One region of the Streptomyces sp. GLSS-08 genome, then DNA from elsewhere that is predicted to be linked to it. Evidence: riboswitches for the same ligand, from Rfam matches in the RefSeq annotation. Region 1 holds a riboswitch; each other region holds the start of a gene.
The links. Region 1 has a riboswitch for cobalamin ahead of AC0ZLC_RS14440 (ribonucleoside-diphosphate reductase subunit alpha). Riboswitches for the same ligand answer to the same signal wherever they lie in the genome.
Positions count from the first base shown of each region.

Region 2: linked by a shared signal. The riboswitch ahead of AC0ZLC_RS27130 (cobalamin biosynthesis protein) and the one ahead of AC0ZLC_RS14440 (ribonucleoside-diphosphate reductase subunit alpha) in region 1 are both predicted to bind cobalamin.
Region 3: linked by a shared signal. The riboswitch ahead of AC0ZLC_RS07255 (CbtB domain-containing protein) and the one ahead of AC0ZLC_RS14440 (ribonucleoside-diphosphate reductase subunit alpha) in region 1 are both predicted to bind cobalamin.
Region 4: linked by a shared signal. The riboswitch ahead of nicT (Nickel transporter NicT) and the one ahead of AC0ZLC_RS14440 (ribonucleoside-diphosphate reductase subunit alpha) in region 1 are both predicted to bind cobalamin.

Region 1 covers NZ_JBWJAQ010000007.1:87,118-89,306, forward strand. The annotation lists gene mctP (monocarboxylate uptake permease MctP) at 1-367, shown strand, start outside; partial or broken gene AC0ZLC_RS14435 (GNAT family N-acetyltransferase) at 458-628, shown strand; cobalamin riboswitch at 693-851, shown strand; gene AC0ZLC_RS14440 (ribonucleoside-diphosphate reductase subunit alpha) at 980-2,189, shown strand, end outside.
Region 2 covers NZ_JBWJAQ010000018.1:68,186-70,374, forward strand. The annotation lists gene AC0ZLC_RS27125 (cobyric acid synthase) at 1-249, opposite strand, end outside; gene AC0ZLC_RS27130 (cobalamin biosynthesis protein) at 246-1,199, opposite strand; cobalamin riboswitch at 1,307-1,447, opposite strand; gene AC0ZLC_RS27135 (hypothetical protein) at 1,587-1,808, opposite strand; gene AC0ZLC_RS27140 (inorganic phosphate transporter) at 1,821-2,189, opposite strand, start outside.
Region 3 covers NZ_JBWJAQ010000003.1:386,303-388,491, reverse strand. The annotation lists gene AC0ZLC_RS07260 (CbtA family protein) at 1-574, opposite strand, end outside; gene AC0ZLC_RS07255 (CbtB domain-containing protein) at 600-821, opposite strand; cobalamin riboswitch at 859-1,019, opposite strand; gene AC0ZLC_RS07250 (histidine phosphatase family protein) at 1,145-1,756, shown strand; gene AC0ZLC_RS07245 (four-helix bundle copper-binding protein) at 1,940-2,189, opposite strand, start outside.
Region 4 covers NZ_JBWJAQ010000001.1:477,993-480,181, reverse strand. The annotation lists gene AC0ZLC_RS01880 (TetR family transcriptional regulator) at 1-58, opposite strand, end outside; gene nicT (Nickel transporter NicT) at 224-1,315, opposite strand; cobalamin riboswitch at 1,344-1,582, opposite strand; gene AC0ZLC_RS01870 (ArsR/SmtB family transcription factor) at 1,662-2,021, shown strand; gene AC0ZLC_RS01865 (cell division protein SepF) at 2,156-2,189, shown strand, end outside.

The DNA of each region.
Region 1 (2,189 bases):
CCTGCAGACCTTCCCGGCGCTCGTCGGCGGCCTGTTCACCCGGTGGTTCCACCGCTGGGCGCTCCTCGCGGGCTGGGCGGTCGGCATGGCCTACGGCACCCTCGCCGCGTACGGGGTCGCCTCCCCGACGCAGAAGCACTTCGGCGGCAGCTCCAAGGAGATCCCCGGCATCGGGGAGATCGGCTACATCGGTCTGACGGCCTTCGTGCTGAACGTCGTGGTGACGGTGGTGCTGACCTTCGTCCTGCGCGCGGCGAAGGCCCCCGACGGTGTGGACGAGACGTCGCCCGCGGACTACACGGCGGACGCCGGGGACCCGGGCGTCCCCACGGAACTCCCGAAGGCCACGGCAGACATCGCCCACTGAGTCCCGCGCGTCGGACGACGGGCCGCCGGGGTGAACCGGCGGCCCGTCGTCGTCCGTTTCCGGCAGACTCGGCCGCATGGACATCCTCATCGGACACGGGCCACTGAGGGGTGTTTCCGCGTCGTGCTCTCCACCCAGCGCACCATGCGCGCCCACCGCGTCCACGAGCGGCTCGGTTTCACCCGAGCCCCCGCGCGCGACTGGAACCCGGTCCCGGACCTCGACGACATCCTGCTGCCGACGTACGAGCTGACGCTCTGACAGCGGCGGTGCCGACGGCGGCCTCCCTGCCGACTGCCACCCTCCGGAGCCGACACGACACAACATGTGGGGGCGCATCGGCGGCCCGGCACAAGATGTATGCTCATGCTCGCTGTCGCCGCAGGGGAATCCGGTGCGAATCCGGAACTGTCCCGCAACGGTGTACTTGTGCGTGTTCGCGCACACGGTCAGTCCGAGGACCTGCCGGCAGTGCGCCCGGTCCGTCCGGTCCGGGTGCCCAGACGTCCGGGCCTCGTGGAATGGGCCGGTGGACGCACGCGTACCCGTGCGGGACGACGTGTGCCCCGCTGCCCTCCCGAAGGCCCCGTGCCGAGCGAGGGAGAGCCCCACGTGACCATCGCGCCAGCCGATCCGGCGACACCGCCCGCGACATCGGCCCAGCCGGACGGTCCCGGTGCCGCACTGTTGCGGACCCTGACCGACCTCACCGCCGACCTCCCCGACGCCGACCCCGGCCGGGTCGCCGCCGCCGCGCTGCGCGGCCGGTCCGCGCGGGCGGACGAGGCGGAACTGCGCGAACTGGCCACCGAGGCCGCGGCGGGACTCATCTCCGAGGACCCGGTCTACTCACGCCTGGCCGCGCGGCTGCTGACGATCAGCATCGCCGCCGAGGCCGCCTCGCAGGGCGTCACGTCCTTCTCCGGCTCCGTCGCCGTCGGGCACCGGGAGGGACTGATCGCCGACCGCACCGCCGAGTTCGTCCGCCTGCACGCGGCACGTCTCGACGCGCTCGTCGACGTCGCGGGCGACGACCGCTTCGGCTACTTCGGCCTGCGCACCCTGCACAGCCGCTATCTGCTCCGGCACCCGATCACCCGGCGCGTGATCGAGACCCCGCAGTTCTTCATGCTGCGCGTCGCCTCCGGTCTCGCCGAGGACGACACCTCCCGCGCCGTCGACGAAGTGGCCGCGCTCTACGGTCTGATGAGCCGGCTCGACTACCTGCCCTCCTCCCCCACGCTGTTCAACTCCGGCACCCGACACCCGCAGATGTCGTCCTGCTACCTCCTCGACTCCCCGCTGGACGAGCTGGACTCCCTCTACGACCGCTACCACCAGGTGGCCCGCCTCTCCAAGCACGCCGGCGGCATCGGTCTGTCCTACTCCCGCATCCGTTCCCGCGGTTCGCTGATCCGCGGCACGAACGGGCACTCCAACGGCATCGTGCCGTTCCTGAAGACGCTGGACGCCTCGGTCGCCGCGGTGAACCAGGGCGGCCGGCGCAAGGGTGCCGCCGCGGTCTACCTGGAGACCTGGCACTCCGACATCGAGGAGTTCCTGGAACTGCGCGACAACACCGGGGAGGACGCCCGCCGTACGCACAACCTCAACCTCGCGCACTGGATCCCCGACGAGTTCATGCGCCGGGTCGACGCGAACGGCGTCTGGTCGCTGTTCTCGCCGTCCGACGTGCCCGAGCTGGTCGACCTGTGGGGCGAGGAGTTCGACGCCGCGTACCGCAGGGCCGAGGAGGCGGGGCTGGCCAGGAAGACGATCCCCGCCCGCGACCTGTACGGCCGGATGATGCGCACCCTGGCGC
Region 2 (2,189 bases), on a different contig from region 1:
GCTCCCCGGCTTGAGCAGCACCGGGTTCATCAGCGCGGTCGGCTCCACGCGGGCGGCCTGCGCCTGCATGGCCTGCGCCCGCCCGATCTCCGCCCCCTCGCGCGTGACGAACGAGTTGAGGGACATGTTCTGCGCCTTGAAGGGCGCCACCTTCACGCCCTGGCGCACCAGCCACCGGCAGATCCCGGCGGTCACGACGCTCTTGCCGGCGTCGGAGGTGGTGCCGGCGATCAGCAGTCCGCCGCTCATCGGGTACGCCCCTTCGTGAGTCCCTGCGCGAGCAGCCGCCCGGCGACGCACACGCCCAGCGCGAGCCCGCTCACCCGCCGGGACAGCCGTACGGCCCGCTCGATGTCGCGGACGGACACGGCCCGCCCGTCGCCGTTCAGCACGGGCCGGTGCTCGACCCGCCCTCCGTACGAGAGGGTCCCGCCCAGCCGTACGCCCAGCGCCCCCGCGAAGGAGGCCTCCACGGGACCGGCGTTGGGGCTCGGGTGCCTGGCGGCGTCGGCACGCCAGGCGCGCACGGCACCGCGCGGATCGCCGCCCGCGACGGCCGCGAGTACGGCGGTCAGCCGGGCCCCCGGCCAGCCGGCGACGTCGTCGAGCCGTGCGGAGGCCCACCCGTAGCGGCGGTACCTGGCGGACCTGTGCCCGACCATCGCGTCCAGCGTGTTCACGGCCCGGAAGGCGACGAGCCCGGGCACACCGCCGACGGCGCCCCAGACCAGGGCGCCCACGACGGCGTCGGAGGTGTTCTCGGCGACGGACTCGACCACGGCCCGGGCGATCCCGTCGGTGTCCAGCGCCTGCGGATCCCGCCCGCACAGGTGGGGCAGCCGCTCGCGGGCGGCGTCGACGTCGCCGGCGGCCAGCGCACCGCCGACGGTCCTGGCCTCCCGGCCGAGGGAGGTGCCCCCGACGACGGCCCAGGTGGCGGCGGCGGTCAGCGCGACGGAGGCGGCGGGGGAAGTGTGCACGCGGTGGCTCGCGAGGGCCGCGAGAGCGGCGGCGCCACCGGCGCACACCGCGGTGTGCAGCGCGCCCCATCCGCGGTGGTCGCGCCACAGCACCCGTTCCACGGCGCCCGCGGCCCGCCCGAACGCGGCGACCGGGTGCCCGCGGCGGGGGTCGCCGAGGAGCAGGTCGCCGAGGAGGCCGGCGGTGGCGCCGTACGCGAAGACGCGATCGGCACGCACGGGCTCAGCCCGCTGTGGGGTGCGGCAGCACCCTCGTACTCGTCAGGACCCGCAACGGGCAGCCGCGCATGGCGATATGTCCTCACTCAGGGTGTCCGCGCCCTGGTTCGAAGAGACCGGCGGTGAGAGTTCCTGGCTCCCGGGGGCGTTCTTCCCCGGTGACAGTGGCGGGACCGCGCCGGATTCGCACCGGCTTCCTCTCCTGCCGCCGTAGTTGGCTCCGGCAGTCCACCACGGGGTCAGAACAGCCGTCAACTTGCTGTTGACCTGCGAAGGGAGAGTGTGCGAAGCCCCACACGCAGGTGGGGTGCGGGACGGTGTTCCGTCCCGCACCCCACGTGAAGTGATGCCGCGTTGTTCGGTTTTTGTCGGGTTTCAGCCCGGTCGTCAGGCGACGATCAGGTAGATGCCGTACGCCACCGCCGCCGCGCACGCGGCGAAGCAGGCGTACGCGCCGGTCACCGCGAGGGCGGCGGAACCGCCCTGCGTGGCCCCGGACTCGCGCTTGGAGAGGCCGACGATGCCGAGGGTGAAGAGGCCGACGAGGGCCACGGTGACCACGAGGCTGGCTCCGAAGACGGAGCCGAGGGCTGCCCAGTCGATGTTCATGCTGTTCGTTCCTTAGACCGTGGCCGGGCGGGTGGGCTCGGTGGGGGTGCCGGCGTCCGGGGCCGGGATGGTGGCCGTCAGACCGATGTCGGCCGTGGCGACCGGGCCGGCCGGCGGCGGGGTGACCGCGGCGATCGCGGCGGTCACGACGCCCGCGGGCTCGGCCTGGCCGTCGTTGACGTTGGCCATGGTGACCGGCTGGCGGCGCGAGAGCGTCCAGATGACACCGGCGCCGGCCACGAGCAGCACGCCCGTGGTGACGATGCCCCAGGTGCCCTGCTGGGTGAGGAACTCGGCACCGGCGCCGACGAGTCCGGCGGCCGGCAGGGTCAGGCCCCACGCGATGAACATGCGGCTCGCGGTCGACCAGCGGACGACCCC
Region 3 (2,189 bases), on a different contig from region 1:
CCGGGAGGAACGCGTACGCAAGAGCGACGGCGACGACGAAGAACGCCCCGGCGGCCAGCGTCGCGTTCCAGTTGCCCAGCCGCGGTGCGAGGCGCTTGCCCAGGATCACGGTCGCGACGGCAAGCAGCACGCTGAGCAGGACCATGAGGAAGTACAGCGTCGTCCGCTTGCCGATGGTGTCGGCGTCGCCGACGGACGGCGGGTTGGCCGGGTACTTGAGGAACGGCACGACGTAGACCGCGACCAGGCCCGCCGTCGACAGCAGCAGCGCACTCGCCCGGGGCCCGAAGCGGCCGATCCGTCCGAGGGCGAAGCAGTACGCGAGAGCGGCGATGCCGCCGAAGGCGATGCCGTAGACGAGGACGCCGGTGGCCAGGCCACCGGTGGACTGCATGGTGCGGGTCACCGTCTCCACGCCGTGTTCGTGGTGGTGCGCGTGCGATTCCTCGTACGCGATCGCCGCGTCCACGCGGGACTCACCGAGGAAGTACGCGACGGCGAGGGCGAGCAGGCCGGCGGCGAGACCCGCCAGCATGCCGCGCACCAGGAGGTTTCTGACTGTTGCTGAGTTCATCGGCTCGTACGCTTCCTCGTCGCCGTCAGTGGCAGGGGAAGCCGAGCAGATGGCGGGCGTCGTGCACCCACTCGTGCACGTTCTCGCCCGAGACGAGCGCGGTGGCGCCCTGTTCGGCGCCGACGAAGTAGAGCAGGACCAGCATCAGGATGCCGAAGAAGACCGCCCAGGGAGCGATCGCGCCGATCGGCAGCTTGGCGGGAACGGCGGTGGGAGTGGCGGTCGGCTGAGCGACGGACTGCGCCATGTGGCAGGACCTCCTGGGGAACTCGCGTCCCATCGTGGTGGTGCACAGGACGACGGCTGCGGGTCTGACTTGCCCTGCCTTCACCACCCCTGGCGGGAGCGGCTGTTGCGGGGCTTACAGTGGCGCGACCGTGCCGGATTCTCACCGGGCTTCCGCCGTACCGTCGTCAATATCGTCGAGACCGTACCGCGAAGCGGAGGCCCGGCCAAGGGCGCACGGGAGGCACAGCGTGCGCCCCGGGGTTCAGGACCACGGCCAACTCCCGCTCTGCACACGGCGTTCGGCTGCGGGCGCGGCGGCATTTCGATCACGAGAGCGGATCCATGACGACCCGAGTGACCTTGATCTCAGCAGCGTCGAGCGCGGCGCTCCGCGAGGCCCGCTTCGACGACGGCTGTCCCGCGGACACCGGCGGACTGCGGCTCGCCCGGACTGCCGCGGACATGTTCACGGCCGCGGGTGAGCGGTGGGTCTCCCCCAGCGTGCGCTGCCGGGACACCGCCGGCGCGCTCGGTCTTGACGCGGTCGAGGTGGCGGAGCTCGCCGGTCTCGACGTGGGCCGCTGGCGCGGCGCGACGCTGGACGAGGTGGGCGCGAAGGAACCGGACGCGGTCGCGCGCTGGCTGGCGGACCCGGGGTCCGCTCCGCACGGCGGGGAGTCGGTGCGGGACTTCTGCGACCGGGTCGCCCGTCGGCTGGACAGGGCCGCGGAGCACGCGGGGCGCGTCGTCGCCGTCGTGGAGCCGGAGGTCGTACGGGCCGCGCTGGTACGGGCTCTCGGGGCGCCGGAGTCCGCGTTCTGGCGGATCGACGTACCGCCGCTGACCGCCACGGAGCTCAGCGGGCGCTCGAACCGCTGGAACGTGCGCGCCGGACGCCCGCTGCCGGACCGGGACGCGGACCGGTGTGGCGCGGACCGGGAAGCGCACCGGTAGACGCGGACCGAAGACCAGCGCCCGCGTGACGCGGACCGGCACCCGCGCCCGCCTGACGCGGACCGGGACCCGCACCGATGTGGTGCCCGGCGGCAGGCCGCCGGTACCGTCGGCGCCCGGGCACCCCGGGCCGCCCGGGGTGCCCCCGGTGCCGGCGGCGTGCCGACGGGGTGGCGGCCCGCCTCAGCGGAGCGTGGCCATGAAGTCCATGCAGGCCTGGGCGCACTCACGGCAGGCCTTCGCACTGCCCTGCGCACCGGGGTGGTCGTCGAAGACGTCGGCGCACTCCAGGCAGACGTCCCGGCACCACTCCAGCTGGACGCGCATGCCCGCCTCGTCCAGGCCCGACTGCTCGGACAGCATGCGGCACGTCGCGTCGCACACCTCCGCGCACATGACGCCCTTGCGGCGTACCAGTTCCTGCTCCTTCGGC
Region 4 (2,189 bases), on a different contig from region 1:
GCTCGTAGCCGTGTTCGAGGAACAGCCGGAACGCCGCCTCGACCAGCGCGTCGCGCATCGGGGGTTTCGGGGCGCCCGTCCCGGCCGACGGGCTCCGGCGGGGAGTCTCACTCATGCGGGGAAACTAGCATCGGAGATCACGTATGACACTCAGTGCCCGCAGGAGGGGACTGAGTGTCATATCGACGGGTGTTCCCGGAGGGCGTCGCCCTCGTCCCCGGCGTCAGCCCCCGTCCGCCGGGCGCACCGCCCACCGCTGCTCGACCCTGGCCAGCCGCCAGTAGGCGAGCGCGGCGGCCCACACGACCACGAACAGACCGACGATGATGAAACCCACGTTGTCGAGGTCGAGACCGGCGATCCAGCCCGTGACCGCGTCCCGCAGGTCGAGCCGGTCGTGCAGGACGCCGACCAGTTCGATCGTGCCGATCAGGAACGCCACCGCGATCGACAGACCGGTGATGGTGAGGTTGTAGAACACCTTGCGCACGGGATTCGAGAAGGCCCACTGGTAGGCGAAGTTCATGAACGTGCCGTCGAGCGTGTCGAACAGGCTCATGCCCGCCGCGAACAGCAGCGGCAGGCACAGGATCGCGTACCAGGGCAGCCCCGCCGCGGCGCCGCTGCCCGCCATCACCATCAGCGTGACCTCCGTCGCGGTGTCGAAGCCGAGGCCGAAGAGGAAACCCAGCGGGAACATCTGCCCCGGGCGGCTGATGGACTTGGTGAAGCGGTCGAGGATCCGGTTCATGAACCCCCTGGAGTCCAGGTGTCCTTCGAGTTCCTTCTCGTCGTACGTCCCCGCCCGCATCGCGCGAAAGACCCGCAGGATGCCCATCAGGGCCACGAGGTTGAGCGCGGCGATGAGGTAGAGGAACACGCCCGAGACGGTCGTACCCATGACGCCGAGCACCTGGTGCGTGCTCGACCCCTCGTTCATGATCCGCCCGGCCAGCTGGGTGCCGCCCGCGATGAGCGCCGCGAGGAGGACCACGACGCTGGAGTGGCCGAGCGCGAACCAGAACCCCACCGACACCGGCCGCTTGCCGTCGGCCATCAGCTTGCGCGTCGTGTTGTCGATGGCCGCTATGTGGTCGGCGTCGAAGGCGTGCCGCATGCCGAGCGTGTACGCGGTCACGCCGAGGCCGATGCCGAACGCCTTCGAACCGACCTCGTAGTGCGCCGGCACGACCAGCAGGAAGAGCACCCCGAACGCGACGACGTGCAGGGCGGCGATCACCGCCAGCAGGCCGGCGGTACGGACGGTGTCCTCGCGTCGCCATCGGAAGGCGGCGGGCCCGGTGGGCAGGGTCATGCGGTCACGCTCCAGCACCTCGTGGATCACTTCGTGAGATGCCGTGGCCGGTCTCCTGGCTCGCGGGTACCTCCCGCACGAGCCGAAGCCGGGCGTGGCGGAGGGTCGACGCGCCCGCCCCTGCCTTCCCGGCCGTCCGGCCAGTGGCGCCGCCCTGGAGCGGCACGGGACGGGAACTCCCCGATCACAGTGGCGAGGGCCGCTCCGGACTGGGCCCCTGAAAGGCTGTCACCGGTCTTCCCGAACACCACGGCCCGCCAACCCTAGGTGCCGCCCGTCGACCGCTGCAAGCCTGCACAGTTGCGCAGGTATCGAAGATCACAGTGCCGCCTGGAAGAATGCCGTCATGCATCTCGTCCCCGCCGACCGTGCCGACCGGCGCACCATCGACGGCCACCGGGTCTGCGACGCCGCCGCCGCCATCGGCGAGCCCGCGGCCGTACGCGCCTGGGCCGACCGCTTCTCGCTGCTCGCCGACCCCGGCAGGCTGGCGCTCCTGCTGGCGCTGCACCGGGCCGGGCCCCTGGCGGTGTCCGACCTGGCGATCGCGACCGGCATGAACGACCCCGCCGTGTCGCAGGCGTTGCGCCTGCTGCGGACGGCCGAGGTCGTCGTCGGCGAGCGGGAGGGACGCGTCGTGCGCTACCGCTTGATCGACGGTCCGGTCGTTGCGCTGCTGGCGCACTGCGGCACGGACATCGCCTGATTTTGGACGTGCTTCCGCGAGCCGTACCGCAAGGAGAGCTGTCGCGGACCGTGTCGCTGTTCGGCCGAACGGGTGACCATGGGTAAGAATTGCCTGGTGCAGACAACCATGGCGAGCCAGGGCGGGGATGGCCAGTGAACAGCCACGACGTCACCGATGAACAGTGGG